One region of the Exiguobacterium sp. E4787 genome, then DNA from elsewhere that is predicted to be linked to it. Evidence: riboswitches for the same ligand, from Rfam matches in the RefSeq annotation. Region 1 holds a riboswitch; each other region holds the start of a gene.
The links. Region 1 has a riboswitch for thiamine pyrophosphate ahead of thiT (energy-coupled thiamine transporter ThiT). Riboswitches for the same ligand answer to the same signal wherever they lie in the genome.
Positions count from the first base shown of each region.

Region 2: linked by a shared signal. The riboswitch ahead of KNP80_RS00120 (YkoF family thiamine/hydroxymethylpyrimidine-binding protein) and the one ahead of thiT (energy-coupled thiamine transporter ThiT) in region 1 are both predicted to bind thiamine pyrophosphate.
Region 3: linked by a shared signal. The riboswitch ahead of thiW (energy coupling factor transporter S component ThiW) and the one ahead of thiT (energy-coupled thiamine transporter ThiT) in region 1 are both predicted to bind thiamine pyrophosphate.

Region 1 is NZ_JACSLY010000002.1:244,870-252,458, forward strand. Features, by position in the region: gene KNP80_RS03765 (DAK2 domain-containing protein) at 1-1,421, opposite strand, end outside; gene KNP80_RS03770 (Asp23/Gls24 family envelope stress response protein) at 1,444-1,806, opposite strand; gene rpmB (50S ribosomal protein L28) at 2,060-2,248, shown strand; gene KNP80_RS03780 (thiamine diphosphokinase) at 2,307-2,894, opposite strand; gene thiT (energy-coupled thiamine transporter ThiT) at 2,894-3,466, opposite strand; TPP riboswitch at 3,543-3,643, opposite strand; gene rpe (ribulose-phosphate 3-epimerase) at 3,663-4,319, opposite strand; gene rsgA (ribosome small subunit-dependent GTPase A) at 4,321-5,205, opposite strand; gene pknB (Stk1 family PASTA domain-containing Ser/Thr kinase) at 5,250-7,193, opposite strand; gene KNP80_RS03805 (Stp1/IreP family PP2C-type Ser/Thr phosphatase) at 7,199-7,589, opposite strand, start outside.
Region 2 is NZ_JACSLY010000001.1:16,004-23,592, forward strand. Features, by position in the region: gene KNP80_RS00090 (CPBP family intramembrane glutamic endopeptidase) at 1-535, opposite strand, end outside; gene KNP80_RS00095 (lytic transglycosylase domain-containing protein) at 614-1,306, shown strand; gene KNP80_RS00100 (DUF1643 domain-containing protein) at 1,341-1,928, shown strand; gene KNP80_RS00105 (energy-coupling factor transporter transmembrane component T family protein) at 1,944-2,678, opposite strand; gene KNP80_RS00110 (ABC transporter ATP-binding protein) at 2,678-4,006, opposite strand; gene KNP80_RS00115 (ECF transporter S component) at 3,999-4,574, opposite strand; gene KNP80_RS00120 (YkoF family thiamine/hydroxymethylpyrimidine-binding protein) at 4,567-5,160, opposite strand; TPP riboswitch at 5,243-5,343, opposite strand; gene KNP80_RS00125 (GTP-binding protein) at 5,405-6,598, opposite strand; gene KNP80_RS00130 (hypothetical protein) at 6,702-6,965, opposite strand; gene KNP80_RS00135 (SMP-30/gluconolactonase/LRE family protein) at 6,978-7,589, opposite strand, start outside.
Region 3 is NZ_JACSLY010000003.1:177,001-184,589, forward strand. Features, by position in the region: gene KNP80_RS05835 (tetratricopeptide repeat protein) at 1-329, opposite strand, end outside; gene KNP80_RS05840 (ribonuclease FAU-1 family protein) at 379-918, opposite strand; gene KNP80_RS05845 (DUF58 domain-containing protein) at 983-2,035, opposite strand; gene KNP80_RS05850 (AAA family ATPase) at 2,039-2,959, opposite strand; gene KNP80_RS05855 (hypothetical protein) at 3,058-3,753, shown strand; gene KNP80_RS05860 (hypothetical protein) at 3,846-4,592, shown strand; gene KNP80_RS05865 (aminoglycoside phosphotransferase family protein) at 4,594-5,562, opposite strand; gene KNP80_RS05870 (hypothetical protein) at 5,605-5,925, shown strand; TPP riboswitch at 5,950-6,048, shown strand; gene thiW (energy coupling factor transporter S component ThiW) at 6,113-6,601, shown strand; gene KNP80_RS05880 (hypothetical protein) at 6,665-6,931, shown strand; gene KNP80_RS05885 (GNAT family N-acetyltransferase) at 6,926-7,405, opposite strand; gene KNP80_RS05890 (YcxB family protein) at 7,387-7,589, opposite strand, start outside.

The DNA.
Region 1 (7,589 bases):
TCGATGCTCGTATCACGAACTGCATACGTCACTTGACCAGACTTGACGGCGCTTGCCGCAGCCTTCATGCCGCGCTCGTTCGTTTCCACATCCGCTTCCGGATTGAAGGCGATCGCTGCCGCGAGTCCTTGTGGCACCGTCTTCGTCGGAATGACCGAGACGCCGCAAGGGGCGACCGAGGCCGCTTGTTCAGCAGCCATGATGATGTTCGAGTTGTTCGGGAAGATGAAGACGTGATCCGCGTTGGCCGCTTCAATTGCCTTGACGATATCTTCCGTCGATGGGTTCATCGTCTGACCGCCCTCGATGACGTGGGCCGCCCCGAGTGAACGGAACAATTCACTGACACCTTCGCCCATCGCGACCGTGACGATTGCGAACGGCGCTTTCGCCTTCGGAGCCGTCGGAGCAGCCGTTTGAACGCCGTGCTGGTTGGCGCCATGCTCTTCTTCTAAGATGGTCGAGTGCTGTTGACGCATGTTCTCGATTTTGACAGCGACGAGTTCCCCGTAACGCTGTCCTTTCGTGATGACGTCACCTGGCGTCTCGACGTGAACGTGAACTTTGAGCAACTCTTCGTCTGCGACGACGAGGAGCGAGTCACCGAGTTCAGACAATTCATTGCGGAACGTGTCCTCGTTGAACGGCGCGTCCTTCAATTTCTCGTCTTGGAACCGGACCATGATTTCCGTGCAATAGCCGAATTCGATGTCTTCCGTCGACATGAATCCTTGCGCGGCGTGGGCATGATGTTCAGCTTCAATGAGCGCATCCATGACCGGTGCATGTGGTTTCTCAAGTTCTTTGCCTTCGAGGCTTGCGAGGAACCCTTCATAAATGACGAGCAAGCCTTGGCCGCCTGAATCGACGACGCCGACTTCTTTTAAGACCGGCAATAAGTCCGGTGTCCGTTCGAGTGAAGCTTTCGCTTCGACAATCACGAGTTCCATGAACTCGTTGAAGTCGCTCGTCGACTCTGAAGCACGGAGCGCTTCGTCGGCCGCTTCACGAGCAACCGTCAAAATCGTTCCTTCAACCGGTTTCATAACCGCCTTGTATGCCGTATCGACGCCACGTTTCAACGCTTCGGCGAAATCGACTGTCGACACTTCTGTCTTGCCTTCGATTGCTTTACCGAAACCACGGAACAACTGGCTCAAAATAACGCCCGAGTTCCCACGTGCCCCCATCAAGAGACCGCGTGCAAACTTCGATGAGACGTCAGCGATATTCGCCGAGTTGAGTGCGGCCACTTCTTTCGCACCCGATGTCATCGTCAAATTCATGTTCGTCCCCGTGTCGCCGTCCGGCACCGGGAAGACGTTAAGCGAATCTACATAATCCGCATTCTGGCTCAAGTTGGCTGCACCGTTCGCGACCATGTTCGCGAACACCAATCCATCTAAACGTTTTAAACCCACACCAAATCCTCCTTCGTTCTCGTCAGTCATTCGTCAGACGAACGCCTTGTACGAATATGTTTACCGACGAAACGTTTAATCCTAAAGTTTCACCGAGCGTGTATTTTACACGGCTTTGCACGTTGTATGCGACTTCCGACACTTTCGTCCCGTAGCTTACAATGATGTGCATGTCGATATGTACGTCTTCTCCATCTTGACGTACGACCACGCCTCGGGCGTAGTTTTCACGTTTCAATAGTTCTGCGATCCCGTCTTTCAATTGAGCTTGAGACGCCATTCCCACAACGCCGAAACATTCCATCGCCGCACCGCCTGCGAGTGTCGCGACCACGTCGTTCGTGATGTCAATATTGCCATATGTTGTCTTCATTTCAATTGCCATATGGAGTAGCCTCCTTTATTCGGAATGATTCCTTCACTACATTCTACAATAAGTACCTAGTTATTAAAAGAACCTGCTCCATAAACTCGGTCAATTGTAGCCGTAACCCTCATTCATTATTAAAATCCTTTCCAGTAATGTCAAGTTTTTTTCTTGTCATCCTATGATTTTCTAGTTGCATCGTGAAAAAACCCGTGCTAATATAAACGAGTGTCTATTAGGACGAACCCACATAAAAAAGGAGGGGAAACGCATGGCACGTAAATGCTACGTAACAGGTAAATCACCTAAATCAGGTAACAACCGTTCGCACGCACTCAACAAGACAAAACGCACTTGGGGTGTAAACGTACAAAAAGTTCGTATTCTCGTTGACGGTAAACCTAAACGAGTTTGGGTTTCAGCTCGCGCTCTTAAATCAGGTCTCGTTGAACGCGTATAATTTTTATACACGAACGAAATAAATCCCAGCGGCATTCGCCGATGGGATTTTTTTGTGTTCATTTTTTGACATACAGCACGAGCACCATACCTTCGTGCACGATCAAGTCCGCCGTTTCATCGTCCCATTCGTTCGAGATGGTGAGCGCCTCATGGCTGACGACATCGTGACGGTCGAGCGGATATTTGACGCCGCGGATGGTCACGTTCGCCTGCTTCCATGGGATGAGCGACAAATAGTGACCGTCTTGACGCGGGAGTTCATAGCGTCCCGACCCGACGAGTCGTACCGTCTGCCCTGCCGTGACGAGACGCATCTCCGGATACGCCTCGAGCAGACCGATATTGCTGAGCGTCATATCGAGCCGGCCGCCGAGCGCGCCGTATACGAGCATCTCAGTCGCGCCATGCCCCCGTGCCGCCTCGAGAGCGATCTCGAGGTCGGTCACATCTTTCTCAGATGGATAACGGACGGCGTCGATCGGCACTTCGCCCGTGAAGGAGTCGAAATCGCCGACGACGAGATCTGGGTTCAGCCCGTGGTTCAACAGTGTCTCGTACCCCCCATCGACGCCGATGATGTAATCGACGTCACGCGGGAGTCCCGAGATTGGTTCCGGGCTGGCCGCCACAATCAACACCCGCATTAGCGGACGTCCCGGGTCGCGAGCGTCGCGAAGCGCGGCGCCGAGACGAACAAGAGGACGAGGACGACGGCCGACACGAGGAAGGACGGGAGCATGTACGTCATGTTATAGGCGAACGAGTAGGCGACGACCGGACCTTCCGCGTATTCGGCGAAGAAGACGATCCCCGACAAGACGTGGGCGCCGTAACGAAGCAGTGAGCCGAGGAGCGCGCCGAGCACCAAATAGACGACGAGCGTCTTTTTTGCCTCATCTTTGGCGGCTCGTTTCACTTGACCCGCGAACAGTCCCGCCATACCGACGACACCGTAAGCGAACGTGTAGTCGAGCAGGAACTGGACCGGCGTGAAGATGTAGGCCCCGAACAGCAATTGCAGCGTTCCGACGAGTGCACCGGTCGCAAGTCCGCCTTTCAAGCCGTGACGATACGCCATCACGAAAATCGGCAACATCGCCAAGCTGATTGACCCGCCTTGCGGCATCCGGAACGGGATGAGCAAATCAAAAATCAAACCGAGTGCGGCGAACAATGAGATTTCAATGAGCGCCTGTAATTTTAAACGTTGTTTCATCTATTTCCCTCCTTAAATTATGAGCGAACGACAAAAAGCAGCATGACGTAAACGCCATGCTGCTATCGAGTAGCAACGTGCATTTTCGCCACATCCCTACGTCCGTGTGAACGGAACAGGTTCAAAGGGTTAGCGTATGCCTCTCAGCCACAGAATGTGACACCCCTTGCGACAATATTTGTTGTTCTATGGACGATTATACACGAGATGCGTTGCGAATGCTATCGATTGCGTCTTTATAGCTCGGCTCGTTATAGATGGCCGAGCCGGCCACGAGCACGTCAGCACCGGCATCGATACATAATTTCGCCGTCTCCGCGTTGACGCCGCCGTCAATCTCGATTTCAAAGTCGAGACGGCGCGCTTGGCGCATCTCGTTCAACGCCGCGATTTTCGGCACGACCGATTCGATGAACTTCTGACCCCCAAAGCCAGGGTTCACCGTCATGAGAAGGACCATGTCGACGTCACCGAGCACGTGTTCAATCAACGATAGCGGCGTATGCGGGTTGAGAACGACGCCACACTTGGCTCCGGCCGCCTTAATTTGTTGAAGCACGCGATGCAAATGGTTCGTCGCTTCAACGTGAACTGTGACGATATCCGCTCCCGCTTTGATGAAGTCTTCGACGAAGCGCTCCGGCTGGTCGATCATTAAATGGACGTCGAGTACCATGTCCGACTTCTTCCGTAAGCTTGCGAGTACCGGGAGACCAATCGAGATGTTCGGGACGAATTGACCGTCCATGACATCAAAATGGATATAATCCGCGCCGGCTTCTTGGACCGCCTTCACTTCTGCCTCTAGGTTGGCGAAGTCCGCCGCTAAAATTGATGGTGCAATTTTAATCATGTCAGTACCTCCGTTGTCTATCGTTTAACTCTGCCATAAACGTAACATAATTCTCGTAACGGGTGGAAGCGATTTCTCCCGCCTCGACGGCCGCTTTGACGGCACAACCCGGTTCGTTCAAATGGGCACAGCCCCGGAATTTGCAGTCGTCATGCCGTTCGACAAACTCAGGGAAGCACCAGCGCATCTCCTCGACTGCGAGTTCTTCTGGGAACTCGAGGCTCGAGAAACCAGGCGTGTCAGCGACGAGCCCGTCAGCGAGCGTGATGAGCGTGACGTGACGCGTCGTGTGCTTGCCTCGGCCGAGCGACTTCGAGATTTTCCCGGTCGCGAGTTCAAGTTCCGGCGCGACCGCGTTCAAGAGTGAACTCTTGCCGACACCGGTCTGTCCGGCGAACACGCTCGTCTTCTCCTTAAACGACCCACGAATTTGTTCGATCCCCGCCCCGTTCTCCGTCGACGTCTCGATGACCTCATAGCCGATTGACCGGTATAAAGCTGCTGCTGCTTGAATCGTTTCGAGCTCCGACTCCGTCAACAAGTCCATCTTCGTTAAGACGATAATCGGGTGGACTTGCTTCGATTCGATTAAGACGAGGAAACGGTCGAGCAGATGGAACGAGAACGCCGGTTCCTTGACCGAGAACAGCAGGAACGCTTGATCGATGTTAGCAATCGGCGGGCGGACGAGATGGTTCGACCGCTCGTCGACGGCCAAGATGTAGCCTGTGCCGTCTCCTTGGTCTTGGATGTCGACATCATCGCCGACGACCGGCGAGATGTTCCGGTTGCGGAAATTGCCGCGGGCGCGACAACGGATCTCTTGTTTCTCTTCCGTCATGACATCATAAAACCCGCCTTGTAATCGAATAATCGTACCTTTCATCCTATGACCTCCTTAGAAAAAGAGGCGACGCGCACGCCACCTCTTCATTGTGAATCTTTTGCTTGTGCGTACGTCACCGTATCCGTTCGGACGACTTCCCCGTCGACTTCGATCGTCGCGGTTCCGACTTCGTCCGGTGCAATGACGAGTGTATACGAGTAAGTCGTCGTCTCCGTTATCTTATCACGCAACACTTCGACTTCGCCACGGGCGTCTACCGTCCGAATGACGACATCGAGTGCCACAGGTTCTTCGCCTTCAGCAGGCGGATCGATTTCGACGTTGACTTCCCGTTCAATCGAGACGTCGGTCGGTTCGACCCCTTGCGACACGATGACGGTCAATTCCGTCCCCGGGTCGACGGCTGTTCCGGCCGTCGGTAACTGACGAATGATTTGGTTGGCGGGCACGCTCGTTGAATACTCGTCTCGTTTGACGATTTTCAAGCTATTCTGTTCGGCGTACGTCGTCGCCTCCTCAAACGTATACCCGGCTAAATTGGCGAGTTCGACTTTATTGCTACCGGTCGAGACGACGAGCGTCACCGTCTCTTCAGACGGGACGACCTCGTTGTCCGGAGCAATCGATTGGGAGATGACATCGCCGCTATCGACCGTCTCCGACGCCTCGGATTGAATTTCGATATCCGCAAAGTCGAGGTCTTTGAGCGTCCGCTCGGCCGCCGACTGAGACAATCCTTCGACGTCCGGCATCGCAACCGTCTCTTTCCCGGCCGACACGACAATCGTCACGGTCGTTCCGCGTTTCGGTTTCCGACCGGCTTGCGGTGTCTGCGAAATGACGTCGCCAGCGGCGATGTTATCGCTCGCCCGCTCTGTCGCTTCGACGACAAAACCGGCTGTTTCGAGTTCGGTCGTCGCTTCGTCGTTCGTCATCCCGACGACGTCTGGCACGACGGCACGGGACATCTCATCGGCGATGACATATGCCCCGATTCCGCCGCCAATCAACAAGAAGAGGAGTAGGAGCCATAGCCACCACTTCTTCTTCCGTTTCGGCTTCGGGTTCGCTGTCTCAGGTTCGCTCGGTGCGACCGGTTGTTCCGGTGTCTCTTTGACGTTCGGTTCGTCCGGGACGACCGGTGACATGACGAGCGTCTGATCGAATGCGTCCTGTTCCGTACTGAGGCGTTTCGGTTCGTTCGCACGTTCCGGGTCGAGCGCCGTCATGCAATCCTTCTTAAAGGCGGCGACCGATGTGTGACGGGCGCCCGGTGATTTCGCCAGCGCCTGCATGATGCAGTTCTCAAGCGCTTGCGGGATGTTCGGGTTCAAATCCATCGGTCGAATCGGGTCGTCTTGCAAATGTTGAAGTGCGACGGCGACTGGCGTCTCCCCGATGAACGGAACGCGTCCGGTCACGAGTTCATACAGGACGGCACCGAGTGAATAAATATCTGACTTCTCATCGGCGAACTTTCCGCGCGCCTGTTCTGGAGAAAAGTAATGGACCGAGCCGAGCACTGACATCGTATGGGTCAGCGTCGCGTTCGACATGGCCACCGCAATCCCAAAGTCAGTCACTTTGACGTTGCCGCTCTGATCAATCATCATGTTTTGCGGTTTGATGTCCCGATGAATGATTCGATTCGCATGGGCATGGTCGATGGCATCACAAATCTGTCCCATGATGCGAAGCGCCTCGTCGACAGATATGTACTCTTCTTGCAAATATTGTTTGAGCGTCATCCCATCGACGTGTTCCATGACGATGTAATAGATGTCACGCTCGTCTCCGACGTCGTAGATGGCGACGATATTCGGATGGTTCAGACTAGTCGCCGCGTGGGCTTCCCGTTCGAACCGGCGTATAAATTGTTCGTTATGCGAGAATTCAGATCGCAACACCTTGATGGCGACGGTTCGGTTTAAAATTTCATCGTGAGCCCGGTAGACATTTGCCATGCCGCCGCTGCCGATTTGCTGTTCGATCCGATAACGATCGTTGATTCGTTCTCCACTTCGCATCGGATTCATCCTCTCTTTCTATCTGTGAACTGGACGAGGGCAACGGTGATGTTGTCACTCCCACCCAAACGGTTGGCTTGATCGATTAATTGATCCGCCTTGACGTCCGCCGAGACGGGACGTTTCAAGACTTGCTTGATCTCCTCATCAGTCAAATGAGTTGTCAAGCCGTCCGTACAGATTAAAATCGTGTCAAACTCGGGTTCGGCAAACACTTGCAGATCAGGTTCGACATGCTCATTCGAGCCGATTGAACGGGTGATAATGTTACGTTTCGGATGGACGCGCATCTCTTCCTCGGTCAATTCGCCGAGTTGTTTCAACACGTTCACGTAGGAATGATCTTCCGTCAATTGTTGCAGCTTATCATCTCGCAAGGCATACACACGACTATCC
Region 2 (7,589 bases), on a different contig from region 1:
GGGCCAACCCGAATAACGCTCCGCCGATCAAGGCGAGCATCAGGGGCGAGACGTCCACCCACAATGTGACCGTATAGAGCAGCACGCCACGGAAGATGAACTCTTCGGTCACTCCGGCCGTCCAAGACACGGCGCCCCACGCTCTCGCCTCCTGAATCGTCTGAGGCAACAGCAACCGTTCAATCTCGAGCTCATAATATGGCCGTAACCGGCGCCGCAAACCTGGGGACGTTTTCACGAGCAGATAGAACGCAATCAATGCCGAGATGAGGACACTCGTCAAAAAGAAGAACTGCCAGGCGCGCAAATCCCCTTCAGCCGGGGCGAAGCCAAGCCCGACTGCTTCAGGCGGGACCTGGAACAAAAAGACGAGGGCGAGCAACAGCAAGCAGAGTCCCCACGCCGATTTGATGGTCTGATCGTACACGCGGCTTCGCCCGAGCGTTTCAATCATCGGTTTCATCAACCGGGCGTTGAACAACTGGACAATCAATAAGTACACGAGAATGATGGTAAAGACGGCCTGTTCGAGCATGAATATCCACTCCTGTCCTTCCTGTTAGCTATATGCTACACTATTCGGGTATTGTCTAGAAAGCTAGGAGGCGGAATCTTGAAACGATTGATTTTGCGACTGACCGGTCTCTTGCTTGTGATCGTGCTGTGCCTCGGCGCAATCGGCTGGTTTGGTCAACATGATAAAGTGAACAACGCCCTTTACCGGGCCTATTACGGGGATCATGGCATCCCCGCCGTCCATCGTGACGTTTATGAGGATGCGGCGGCGACCTATGACGTCGATTGGCGACTCCTCGCCGCGGTCCATCGCGTCGAGACGATTTTCTCCCATAGCTCATCGATGCGTTCATCGGTCGGGGCGATTGGTCCGTTCCAATTCATGCCGCGGACGTGGCTCGGTTGGCAGTACGACACCAACGACCAAAAAGGAGATGTCCCCGAGGATGAAGTCGATTTGACAGACCTCGCCCTTATCGAACAGTATGGCGGTCTCGGACGGGACGGCAACAACGACGGTCAGGCCGACCCGCACAGTCTCGTCGATTCGGCCCATACGGCCGCATATTATTTGAGTGAGCACGGTGGGACGACGGCAGACTCGACGGATTCGATTCGGAACGCCATCTTCGAGTACAACCGAAGTGAGCAGTATGTCAACGATGTGATGTCGTTTTATGAGTCATATCAAACTGACGTGTCTTATTTACCAGATGACAAGGCGTCGGCGACGCAACAAGTCGCCCGCTATACGATTCGCTATTTGGAATGGTTCGCCGGCTGGGTCTGACCTGGCACTATTTGAGCAAAAGTGAGGAAACATTATGAACACCCATATCGAGGAAGTGACGATTCGCGTCAAGTCGGTCTTCAATGAGGACAAGACGAAACGATATATGCGAACGTACGAATTCACCGATGTCGTCGACGGCGTCATCTGTGCCGTCATTATCTACTCGCCCCGGATGAGCGATGCCTTCTTGTCCGGCACGACCACGCAGCGGGCGTATATGCTCATGCGTAACCATCTCGATCAACCAATTCGTGAGATGCGCGTTATCAGTCTCGTCCCGACGCTTGCCATCAATGACAATCTGCCTTACGTCGAGTCTCAGCTTGACGAGGTCAACTTTCATTACGTGGAGGAAACGCTCGACGAGGTTGAGGCGACCGGCGGGATGATCATCGTCGGCTGGGGCTCTCCAGGACGCTTGATGCACCATGCGACTCCGTATAAGACGCTGTTCGCCGACCATGAGGCTCATATGTTCTGTATCGGTACGACGTCCAAAGGCGAGCCGCAACAGATTCGTATGGCCAACGAGAACACTGTGCTCGAGGCGTTCAATAACGAATCGGTCAAACCGAAGTTTAGAATCGTGAAAGAAACGAAACAAGACGACTCCGAGTGAGTCGTCTTGTTTCGTTTATATGCCAATCCATACGCTCACTCCGAACAATACAATCAAGAGCGACGCCAACAGAAAGTCGTACCGAGTGATGGCGACGACTTCATACGTCGCTCGTGGTTCGCCCGTGAACCCGCGTGCCTCCATCGAGAACGCGATGCGTTCCGCTTGTCGGATCGATCCTGCCAGAAGCGGGATGATTAAATTCGGAACGTGCCGAATGTGATCGAGTCGCGTCTCTAAACGAACGCCTCGCAAAGCATGCGTTTCATACAGCTGCATCAGTTCATGCTTCAAAATCGGAAAGAAACGAAAGCCGACGAAGACACTGTAAGCGATTTTAGGCGACAACTTCCCTTGTTGCATCAAGCTGTAGACGAACCGTTTGGGGTCCGTCGTCAGTGTGAATAGGAGTGATAACGCGGTGAATGCTAATACCCGTAAGGAGAGCGTCGATGCTAGCATCACATTTTCGACGGTCACGTCGTTGCCGAACAGCGTGAACATGACCTCCCCGCCCGCCTCTTTTCCAAAGACGAGCGTCGTCCACAATGTCCCGAGCGCGGTGAATAAAAACGGAATCATGAACAGCCCCCAGCGTTTCCAGTTCACGTTAGAAAAGAGAATTTGAAGTATAAGCGTTCCGATGAATACAGCAAGCGGCGTCCATGGATTGTACATAAAGGCGAGACCGAACATGAGCAACGTGACGGTCAGAAATTTAATCGTCGGGTTCATCTCATGAAACGTCATCACGATTCCTCCAGCAATAAACCGTGAGCTTGTAGAAGCTCTGTCTCATTCCAGAGCGATGCATCATATGGCCCACTCAAGTAACCTTCACGCATCAAGTAATATGTGTTCGCGATTCTGGCGAAACTAAGGTCGTGCGTCACAAACAGAACCGTCTGGCCGGCGCGGGTTCGTTCAACCATCAATTCATAAAGCGCACGAAGCGATATCTCATCCTGTCCAGCAGTTGGTTCATCGAACGCGATGAGCCGTTTATTCGAGAGCATCATCACCCCGATGGCGAGCCTTCGTTTTTGACCGTGACTAAGCGAGAGTGGATGGTCGTTACGAAACGGTCCAAGCCCGAGCCGGTTCATGATGTCCTCAATCGGACGATTATGGCCATATGCGAGTTCACGTGTCACATCACTCGTGATAAACAGACGAGCCGGAGATTGTGGGACGAGTCCGACTTCTTGATGTTCGCGGGCAAGGCTCTTGAGCCAAGTCGATTTGCCACTGCCGTTTCGACCAAGTACGGCAATGAGATCACCCTCGGCGACGGTCAGCTCGCTCGCTGCTAGTTTGAATGTTATTCGTTTCAATTGCGGTACGTGAAATAAAACAGTATTTCCTTGTGTCACCTTAACCGGAGAGAACGTATAATCCGGGCGGGCAACGAACGGTCCGTCATAGTTGATGCGTCCGTTCACGAGCTCCACTTCTCTATCGAAGAACCCGCCCCATAGGAAGGGTCGATGTTCGATGACGACAACGTTTACCGTCTGTGCGACGTTGTCGAGCCACTGAACGAAACGGGTTGAGGTTTCGGGATCAAGGTGCGCTAGCGGCTCATCGAGTAGTAGCCATTCCGGCTTCCCGATCAAAGCACAGGCGACAGCGATTTGTTGCTTTTCACCACCTGACAGGTCATGAATGACTCGGTCACGATAATCGGTCAACTGCAATTCCGCTAAAATCGTGGCCACACGCGCCATCATCTCGTCCCTCGCCACGGCAAAATTTTCAAGTGTGAAAATCAATTCCTCCTCGACCGTCTGCATGACGAATTGACTGTCAGGATCTTGAAACACCGTTCCAACACGACGATTCACCTCACCAGCTGTATACGTGTCGTAAGAGCGGTCAAACAAATGTAATTTGCCTGTCACGATGCCATCGCAGTTATCCGGGTACAGACGATTCATCAAAGAGAACAATGTCGATTTCCCCGATCCGCTCGCCCCTGTGATGAGCGTCCTCCCAGCCGTTAATTGAAGCGTGATGTCTGTCAATACTTCGCGCTGTTTGTCCGGATAGCGGAACGCCAGCTGTTCTGCCTCAACCATGTACTCGTCCCTTACGCGCGAGGGCATACCCTTCGAGCGCACCCGTACGAAGCAACAAGTCGCTCAAAATCTTACCTCCCAGACCGGCAATGAGCATTCCGCTTGTCGCACGTAACGCGAACATCGTCGCTACGTATGTCGGACTGAGGGCAACGAGTCCACCCATGACATACGTATACGCGAAACTCGTCGCAGCTGCACCAAATCCGGCCAGCATGAGCACCCAAAGGTCATATCGCTTGTAGCCCGTGACCGCAAACGCCGCTTCAGCACCAAGTCCTTGAATGATCCCGACTAAAATAATACGAGGTCCAATCGCGTTACCAATCATCATCTCAATCGTCGCCGCAAGCACTTCTGACAAAAATGCTGCGCCAGGTCGGCGGATGATATAAGCCGCAATAATCGAGACGATGAACCAAATCCCAAAAATCCATTCGTACGCGATTGGTCCAATCAAGCCTGCCCATAGATTCCCGACATGGACGAACGCCAAATAGACGACAGCGAATACGACCGATAAAATGGCCAACAAGACGATTTCTTTTAACTTCCACGACTTAAGCATGCTGCTGTCCCTCGTGTGACGGGCTGTTCACGCTGAACGTGACCGTCATGACGACATGGCTCGTCTTCGCACGGACGCGGTCGAACGTCGCCTCGTAAAATGAAAACACCGGTTCGATGTCGCCGTGAATACCCGAGGCATAATGCATCGAGTCATTGAAAACGCCACGCTCTTTCGCAAACGCAATTTCTTCGTAGATGATGTCCATATACTTCGGGTCCCCGAGCGGATAGAGTGCAAATTGTGAAGATACGTACTGCGAGCCCGCCGTGCCATTCCCCGGCTCAGTCGTCACGTCGAGCAGATTGTCTCCTGCCGTGTCGCCTGGGCAGCCGACCGAGAACGTCCCGCTCATCGACACATGTTCTCCTGTCTTCGTCGCATGTGACAGGACGGCTTTGGCCACATCGAACACATGCTCACTTCGTCCACGGATGACCGTCGAGACGTCGTCGGTATGTCGCCAGACGTTTTGCAAGTTCGTCTCCTTCAATGCCCCTTTGATGACACTCACAAAATCAGACGTCATTGGGCTCAGCGTAAAGCGGAATCCGACGATCGGACTCCTTTCACATTGATTGTTCATGTTCTATTCCCCCTTAATTGTATGTACACAAAAAAGCCGCATCCATGAGAATGCGGCCACTCGTCCAATTTACAAATCCATTAGAAAAAGTGCCACACTTCCTCACGCCGGTATTACCCGGATCGAGTCATAAGGGATTGGAGCCATGCTCACATCTCAGCCGAAGCACCCCTAGTGTAGTCCAATGTATGCGGTTGTCTATGCAACGAAAAGTATAGACGACCACTCCGGATTTGTAAACGGTTTATGTGAAAGTCACGATACCGTTCCCCGGAAGCGTATCTTGCAACGTCGTCCAATCGAGGGTCATCTCCTCGTCTGTCAACAGACACGCGTCGAGTCCGGCCTCGATGACCGAACGCTCCATCCGCTGCCCAATCAAGACGAGCTCCGTCTGACGGTCCCCGTACGGCTCGACGTAATCGGCGGCGAGCTCGGGTTCTGCTGCGAACATAAGACGACGCTCTTCCTTCGGCAGCGTCGCGAGCCAACGTCCTGCGTGTTCAAGCGTCGAGGCGTACCCCGCTTGCGAGAACAGGCAGGCGAGGTCGTTTCGAGAAGCAATCCATAAGAACCCTTTGGCGCGGACGACTTGTTCCGGGAACGCCTCGATCCACGCATGAAGCCGCTCCGGGTGGAACGGACGGCGTCGACGATAGACGAACGAGCTGATGCCGTACTCTTCTGTCTCCGGCGTATGTACTTCCGCCTCAAGCTCGTGAATCCAGCCGGCGGCATGCATCGCCTGCTCGAAATTGAACAGATTGACGTCTAACAGCTCGGTCAATTCTACGTTCGCAAGGACCGACGTCAACAGTTTGGCGGTAGGATTGAGCGCCTTTAACAGCCCGGCCATCTCGTCGACTTCCGTCTCTGTCACGCGGTCCGCCTTGTTCAAGACGATGATGTCCGCGAACTCGATTTGATCGACGAGCAGATCGACGACTTCACGGACGTCCGTCTCATCGATGGCCTGCTTGCGTTCATGGAGTGACTCGCCCGAGTTAAAATCTTTCAAGAATCGATATGCATCGACGACGGTCACCATCGCATCGATATAGACGCGGCTCGTTAAATCGATCCCGAGGGCGTCATCGGCGTATGTAAACGTTTGAGCGACCGGAATCGGTTCTGAGATGCCGGATGATTCGATGATAATCCCGTCGAGTTCACGGTCGTTCGTGATGTCCTGTACCGCTTCGAGCAGGTCCTCACGAAGCGTGCAACAAATGCAGCCGTTCGATAGCTCGACCAATTTTTCGTCCGTCCGCGAGAAACCGCCCTGCTCAATCAATCGTTCGTCGATGTTCAACTCGCTCATGTCGTTGACGATGACCGCATATTTCTTACCTGACCGATTGTTCAACAGATGATTCATCAACGTCGTCTTGCCGCTCCCTAAATAACCGGACAGCACCGTGATTGGAATTCGTTTCATATATCCCCACTCCTAAATCGTAATCATTACTTTTTAGATAATGACGGGTCACCATTGTCTTGTCAAGAAAAAAACACGCCCGTTCCCAGACGTGTTCCTTTCCCTATTCTTCCAACGCCTTGCGTTCCGCCTCGGAGCGGGGATACGTGTTCGCCTGCCACTCGGCCCGATAAATCGAATCGAGCTGCGTCAGACCGACCTCATCCTCATCCTTATCGGCATCGACACTCGGGGCCTCATCCCAGCGCGGATTCAAATACGTGTGGTCGTCTTCCCGGTTCGCATCCAATAGTTTTTGGATCCCGACCCGGGCCACTGCCGCGAGTGCCAAACCGATGCCTGCACGAACGAGCAATCGCTTCACCATTTCTTTACCTCCTTATCGTCCAAACCGATAGAGCGGCATCCCTTTCACGTCTGTATCGATTTTAAAGACCGACCCTGCGTCCGGATGGGCTTTGAGCGCCTCGTCATCCATCCCTTCACGAGCCGTCGTGATGGCGAGTTGGTTCAAGTTGTCGCCGACAAAACAGCACGACGTGACGTTCGGGGCCGGCACGAGCACCTCGAGCACTTTTTCACCCGTCTCCGGGTTCCAGCGCGAGACGCGGCCGCCGGCAAAGTGCGCAATCCATAAGAACCCTTCCTCATCGGACGTCATGCCGTCCGGGAATCCTTCTTCGACTGTGAAATCGATGATGGCCTCCCCTTCGCCGAGCGTACCCGTCTTCAAGTCAAAGGCGTATTTACGGACCGTCTCGGTCGGTGTATCGATATGATAGAACGTCGAATGGTCGGGTGACCATGTCAGTCCGTTCGATAATGTCAACTCGCTCAACATGACCTCGGTCGTGCCGTCGCGATTCAGACGGTATAGCGTCGCTTGTTCCGCCTCGTCTTCAAGATGGAGCGTGCCGGCGAAGATGCGTCCGTACGGGTCGGCTTTGCCGTCATTGAAGCGGAGCTTTCCTTCTGGGTCGTCGAGTTCGAC
Region 3 (7,589 bases), on a different contig from region 1:
TCCATGAAGTCCGGGAACGCGTCTTTATAGGTCGCCGTGCAAAAGTTGAAGACGTCATCGTCCATCATGACGGTGAACGATGGATGTACGACGTCGTGCTCGATGACCTCGTCGCCGCGGATCCGATAGCGAAGCTCAGCCACGGCATTCGCCGTCTTGACGGCACCGTACAAGAACAGTTTGAAGAACGACTGGCCGGTCCGTTTGGCGTGTGTATGTAACTTCGTCACATCGACGCTCGCCGTCACGTTGAAATGCGGAGCGTCGAACGCCTTGAAGAATTCGTAGTGCTTCTTGCGCGACCACGTCTCAGTATTGATGATTTTCATAATGCGTCCCCCTGTTTTTTCTTTCACTGTACCAAAGGGAACAGGCCGTTCAAAGTTTTTGCTTCAACTCGGTGTAATGTCCGTTCGCCAAGTCGAAATAGACGAAGTCCCCACGTTCAATCCGGTCGAGCGTCGCATGGAAGTCACGCCAGCCCTGCTCGACGAGCTCCGGCGTCAGTTCTCCGGCCTCCGTCGCTTCCTCGAACTCGTCCTCGTCTTTGCGGACGACGTCCCCGTTCGGGAAGATGAGGATGTCGAGCAACAAGTCGTCCATATACGGGATTCCGTCCTCATATCCGATTGCTTCGACAATATCGATGTACCATTGAACGATGTGCCCTTCATCATTAAACATGACGGTCACACCGAACGGCTCGTCGTCCGGGAAATATTGGAGCCAGCTGTAACCGGCATCGGCGACGATGAACTCTTCTCCCTTGTGCATCTTATATTGAGGTGCGCGGACCGCATCGATTTGAAACAAGGCGACGGTCCCGGAGAAACGGTCATCATGTACCTCCATTTGCGCGTAGCGATGTTGCAAAATCCGTTCCCAGTCTCGACGATTGGCAAATTTCCGTTTTGGCATATGTCTCTCTCCTTTTGACCCAATTCATACGTAAAGAGTTCGCCAAAATCCGACATTTCCCTGTTCAATCGTACAGATTGTGTTGATTGAACGAGACGAGGTGGCTTTGCTTCAATCTTTTTCGCTCGACCATCCGGGTAAAAGCATCGGTCGAGATGAACCGGTTGCCTGGGTGGATGGTCGCCAACTGCAGCAAGATGAATCGTATGCCGCGCTCACCTTCCTGAAGCGGGACATGGAGCATCGTCCCATCCTCATTGAATCGATTCAAGAACAACTCGATTTTGCAGTCCTCTTTTAACAGGCGCGATGTGACGAAGGCGGTTTGGCTGATGAGCGATTCGAAGTCGTGATGGAGCGTATAACCGGACGGACCATTCAAATCCAAGGCGAACGTGAACGTATCGAGCGTCGTCTGTTGAAATACTTTTGACTGCAGTCGTCCGAGTTTGGCGGTCGCGTACCAATCGATCTCCTTCACCGGTTCCCCTTCATACGGTTTCGACCCGATTAGTTGCAACGGATTTCGAAGCGGTGACGCCAAGAGCGGCCGGTCCCCGAGCGCTAACCGTTTCGTCCCGACCGGTGGATGCAACAGGAGCGATGGAAGGACGGCCCACTCTATATCGACCGGTCGTTCATATAAATACGTCCCGAGTCGGAACGGGAGCGTGACGGCGATGACGCATTCCTCGAACGTGGCTGGTCCGCGATACTCAGCGCGCACGACCAATTCGTGGCGGGCGCGACTGACATCGACCTCATAGTCGAGCACGTTCGGAAGGCGCTCATGCGCCGGAAAGCTTATTCCCGAGCTCGACTTCAGGCGAATCCGTAGCGGTAGTCCGAGCCGATCCAACTCGTCCACCCCATCGACCACTAACACGATCCGGCTCTCATCTCCGACAAACAGCAATTCTTCGTATTGCGTGAACCGGAGATCGATGTGCCGCTCGAGTTGTTGCCGCGTCCGCTCGAGCATCCAAATCGCACTCGCTACAATGAAGCATATGTAACCCAATCCGTATACGTACGGGAAGAACACGAGCATGGCTCCGCTCACGAGATATATAGGGAGGAGCCGGCGCTGCAACCAAGCGTGCGTGGACAGAATCATCCGTCAGCCCTCGACCGGCACGGGCACGGTGTCTAAAATGTGTGCGATGACGTTCGCTTTCGTCGACTTGATGCCGCCTTCGAGCGTCAAGCTGATCCGATGGGCGAGGACGTACGGCGCCACGGCTTTGACGTCTTCCGGGATGACGTACAGTCGGCCGGCCAAATAGGCATAGCTTTGACAAGCGCGGAGCAGCGCGATCGCGCCGCGTGGGCTGACTCCGACCTCGACGGACGCGTGTGCCCGGGTCGCATGGACGAGACCGAGCATATAGTCGAGGACATCGTCCTGAATCGCGACTTGTCTCGTCTCGGCCTGCGCTTCTTGCAGCGAGGCGAGTGACGTCACGGCCTCGATGTGTTTGCGGGTCTCGGTCAACACTTGCAACAACAGTTCTCGCTCTTCGGCGGCTTCCGGATAGCCGACCGGAATCGAGATGAGGAATCGGTCGAGCTGCGCGTCTGGGAGCGGGAACGTCCCGGCCGATTCAATCGGGTTCTGCGTCGCGATGACGAAGAACGGTTTCGGCATCGGATAAGTCTTCCCGCCGATTGAGACTTGTCGTTCTTCCATCGCTTCAAGCAGCGCGGACTGGGTGCGCGGGACGGCCCGGTTGATTTCATCAATCAGGACGATGTTCGCGAAAATCGGACCTTGCCGATGGTCAAAGCCTTGCGTCTGCATGTTGAAGTAGTCGGTCCCGATGACGTCGGACGGGAGCAAGTCGGCTGTGAATTGGATGCGCGAGAATGATCCATCAAAACTGCCGGCAATCGCTTTGGCGAGCAACGTCTTCCCCGTGCCCGGAACGTCCTCAAGCAAGATGTGCCCTTCGGCGAGAAGGGCCGTGCAGCAGAGCCGGACGACCTCATCTTTTCCTAAATACACTTCATTCAACTGTTTAATGACTGCTTCGATTCCCATGTCGTTCCCCTCCGTTAGTATATGTCTTATTCGAAGTTTACCTGTTTATGGTAATATAGACAATAAATAGTCTGAACATTCTGGTAAGGAGGTAGAACATGAAGTGGTCGTCTCGATTTATCGGGTTCTTGATTGTGACAGCTTGTCTCGTTGTGATGTTTGTCTTTGTCAGCAAGGAGACGTTCAGTTGGTTTCAAACGATTAACACCTCATCTCCAGTTAGCGTGACCGAGATGGGCAGAGAAGAAGATGAGAATCCTCCACCAAAAGATGGTATTGATTTAGGTTCGACCGATGAGCCTGGAAAAGCTGGAGAACGGCAAGAGAAGCAAGACATGCTCAAATTCAAATTTGGTAGCGGGAATGGTGATGCCCCCGGCGGACTCGGCACATTGTTCGCCTTCCTCGCCGCCATCGGGTTGACCGTCTATGGCGTGCATCGATGGCTGCGTCGTCGACGGTGGGAAAGATTCACGTTCTCGTCTAGGCCGGATGCTCCGGTGCCACTGTCCCTCAACGCGGACGCCTCGATCGAGGCACAGACGTTCCCGCTGCTCACGAATATCGAACTGAGAGATTGGCTCATCACGTTCAACGCCTCACTCGCCCCTGAGCTAAAGCTTCAGACGAATGAGACGCTCATCGACTGGTTCGAGCGCATCGAACTGACGGACATCGACGCCTCGCTCTATCATCTGATTCGCTATGGGGCCGCATCCGAGCATGACATCCCGGTCGAGCAGCAACAAAGGTTTCACGAGGCACTCGACCGCTACTTACAGCGACACCCCTGAACGAGAAAGTACCCAGGTTCTCACAAAGACGTAAACGTGCTACGCTCATTGATAATAGGGAAAAAATGTAACTTTCTTAGGAGGTTTGATTAATGAAACGCCTAGGCTTGCTCGGATTCAGTGTGTTCTTGCTTACCGGATGCACGGATCCAGTCGAGAAACCAATCGTCCCGGCTGATACAAACGAGCCATCGTCCGAAGAAATCACCACATGGACGCGCGAAGACTTCAAGGACGTGTTCGACCAATACGAAAAAGTCCCGCCGCTCTTGAAGGCCCTCGAGAACGATGGAATCACCCCGTTCCGCGAGACGTTCGAGCACGTCGTCATCGCCGGCGACGGCATCCATCATACATACGCCGATATCCATCCGTTCAAACTCGACGACGGCACTTATGCCACCATCTATGAGAGTGAAAATGGAGACATCGCCAACGGTCCCGAGTCGGTCGCGCCGCTGTTTTGGCAAGAAGCGTCGTTCCTTCAATTCGTCGAAGAGATTGAGAAACGAAAATACGGAACGAGTGCCCCGCCGACGGACGTCGTCTTGACACAAGACGAGTTCCAGGCGCTCTATAACCACCACGCCTATACGTCCGCGCTCATCGTCGAGCTCGACGAATGGGGCGTACAAGTGGCGCGCGACCCGCTCGAAGATGTCATCATCGCTGGGAACGGGGTCAAGGAAGTGAAGGCCGATTTAATCGTCTTTGAAGTCGAGGGCGGTTACGCCATCGTCTACGACCAAGACGGTGAGATCTTCAAAGGGCCGGAGTCGATTGCCCCGCTGTTTTGGAACGAGACGGATTACGAAACCTTACTTCAGAAGCATGAATGACTTATCGGACGCGTCGTTTCAAGTCCCGGTACTCGAGTAACAAGTTGAGCCATTGCGCCGGCTTATCGCTCGACGCTGCCGCATTGTGCCGATATTTTGTCACGTACAGGTACCACGACAAGGCCCGGTAGACGCAACCGAGCTCCTCGGCAATCAACAGATGGCGCCAAAGCACGTCGTCGGATGCGACGCCGCTCCACGCTTCTAAGTAAACCGCGCGCATCGTTTGAATCTGTTCATACCAGGCGACCTCGTCCTCTTCCGGCAATACGTCGTACAGCGCGTTCCAATACACACGCACGCTGAAAAACGGATGCGTGACGGTCGCGTCGCCCCAGTCGAGGATACACAAATCGTTCGTCCGTTCCCGCCAGAAGATATTACCGCCGTGCAAATCACCGTGCTCGAGGCTCATCGGCATCCCGGTCGCGAGCTCGTCACACATGGCAATCAGTTCGTCTTCAAGCACAAGTATGGCCTCGGCTTGGTATGGCTCGAGCCCGGCACAGAGCTCAGGCAGATACGTTTGAATTTCATCCTTCAACTTGGCCGGTCGCCGGTCCGGGATGCCGTAAGACAAGTAGGTCTCGATCTGGTCGATCTCCTGTCGCTGCAGCTGTGCGTATTGACGCAACGCCGCTTCGTATCGACTCACGTCAGGTCGTTCACGTAGCGCCTCTCCGCCGATGTCTCGCATGAGCAACCAGTTCCGGGCTGAATCGATGGCGATGACGTCAGGCACGACATCAGGATGCCGCTCGGCCAGAAACGCCGACAATCCGGCCTCGCCGCGGCTGATATCGGTCACCGCTTTGGCGTAGTAACGTTCCTCATCGAGCGCGCCAACAAGAAAGTACGTCAAATCGGTATCTTTGATCACGTGCCACCTCGCATTCGGCACGTTTGCCTCAATCCATCGTTCGAACCGTTCACGAAACGATCGGTCACGCCATGGGATTGCCTGTCTCATCCTGTTCACCCTTTCTTTCATCATCTCCTAGGAGGAAACGATATGGACGTTGTATATTACTCATACCCGGTCGATGCCATCTTGTATATGTACTTAGGGGCGACGGCCGTCGTCAGTCTCATCATCGGGCTGCTCGTTTGGCGTCTGTTCAAGCGCCGAGATTTCGGCTTTTGGACAACGCTCGTTCTCAGCTTTGTCGGGCTGTCGCTCTCGCTCGTCTGGTTTCAAAACGCGTCCGTCGCCGTGTTCATGGGGACACTCCCCTGGCTGATCAATCTCGTCTTCTCCCTTTTGTTGTACGGCCTGTTCGTCGGCATCATCTATGTCACGTTCCGACCACGAAAGCTCGACCGCGTCAAATGACGGTATGCTATACTCATGTTAATAAACGACCACTAGGGGAGCCTTCGGGCTGAGACGGCATGCGCCGGACCCTTCGAACCTGATCTGGCTCATACCAGCGTAGGGAAGTGGTGTGGGATTCGTCTGTCTTTCCACGCCACTTTTCCACTTGGAGAAGTGGCGTTTTCATTTTGAAAGGAGACTATCTATGCGTATTCAACAACTCACTTGGATGGCGATGCTCATCGCCATCGCCGTCATCGGTTCCCTGTTCATCTCGATTCCGACCGGTGTCGCCCGTGCCTATCCGATTCAACATATGGTGAACGTCATCGCCGCCGTCACCGTCGGGCCGATCGGGGCCGTTCTCGTTGCGTTCGTGACCGGAATCGTCCGTGTCATGACCGGTACCGGGTCGCTCTTGGCCTTTCCCGGAGGTATGATTGGGGCGCTTTTGGCCGGGGTCTTCTATATGAAGACGAACCGCGTAGCCTTCGCCGCATTTGGTGAAGTCATCGGGACCGGCCTCATCGCTTCGCTCGTCGCCGTCCCGTACGCCAAGGTGTTGATGGGGACCGAGTTCGGGGCGCTGTTCTTCTTCCCAGCCTTCCTTGCCTCGAGTGTGACTGGGGCCGTGCTCGGCTGGATCGTCTTGGCTCGGGTCAAGCAATTGCGACCGCTCACGGCGAAGCGATAAATACTTCCCTCCCACCGATAGTAAATGGTAAAATCAGGATATCAGATATTAGGAGGTCATTTCTTGAATCGATTGACGCTATTATTGGCGGCCACCGCTTGCCTGTTCATGTCCGGTCTCTTGTACACGCTCGAACGCATCGCCACGTTCACCCGCTGGAATGCTCAGATTGCGACGGGCACGTTTTCCAGCGAGCCGATGTTCGTCGATGTGTTGCTTCAAAACGTGTTCATCTCGATTTTCGGAGTGGCCGCGATCGTTCTCTTTTTCAAAGCGGGCAGTGCTGTCCAAAATACATCGTCCACAAAAGCAGGGACGGCCGACTTATGACGGCTGTCCCTGTTTGACGTGATACACCCAAATCTCTTCCCCGTTTGCCTCATCAATCAAGCCGCTGTCGACAAATCCACCCTTCGCATAAAATCGTTTCGCCGGTTCGTTCGTCGGATGGAGACTGAGGATGAGGTCATCCACATCGAATCGCTCTTGAATCCACACGAGTGCCAACTGTAAAAAGCGTGACCCGATTCCTTTCCCTTGCTCTGTCACATCGATCATAAATCGATCGAGCCAGATGTAACGCTCCACCTTGTTCTCGGCCCCAATCATTATGAAGCCGACGGGATGATCATCGCGACAAAGTGCATAGCACTGCCACGCATATTTGACATCGGTTTCCATCTCGCGGAGCGATTCGGCGTTTGTTTCGATAAAGCGAGCTTGGTCAGAAGCGACGGTCAAGGCGACTACGGCATCCCGATTCGTGTCATCGACGAGTTGAATCGTCAGCGTATCGGCAGCCATCGGCGCACCTCTTCCATGTCCAGTCCGCGCTTCGGCAAGATATAGGCGCTGACCGAGGAGTTGTATAGATACACATAATCGTCCTCCTCGACGACTTCCTTGATTCCTGCCCATGACACACGCGCCTCGCCGAATTCGTTTAAATCGCGCAGACCGTTTTCCTCCAAATCCATCGTATGCAAGC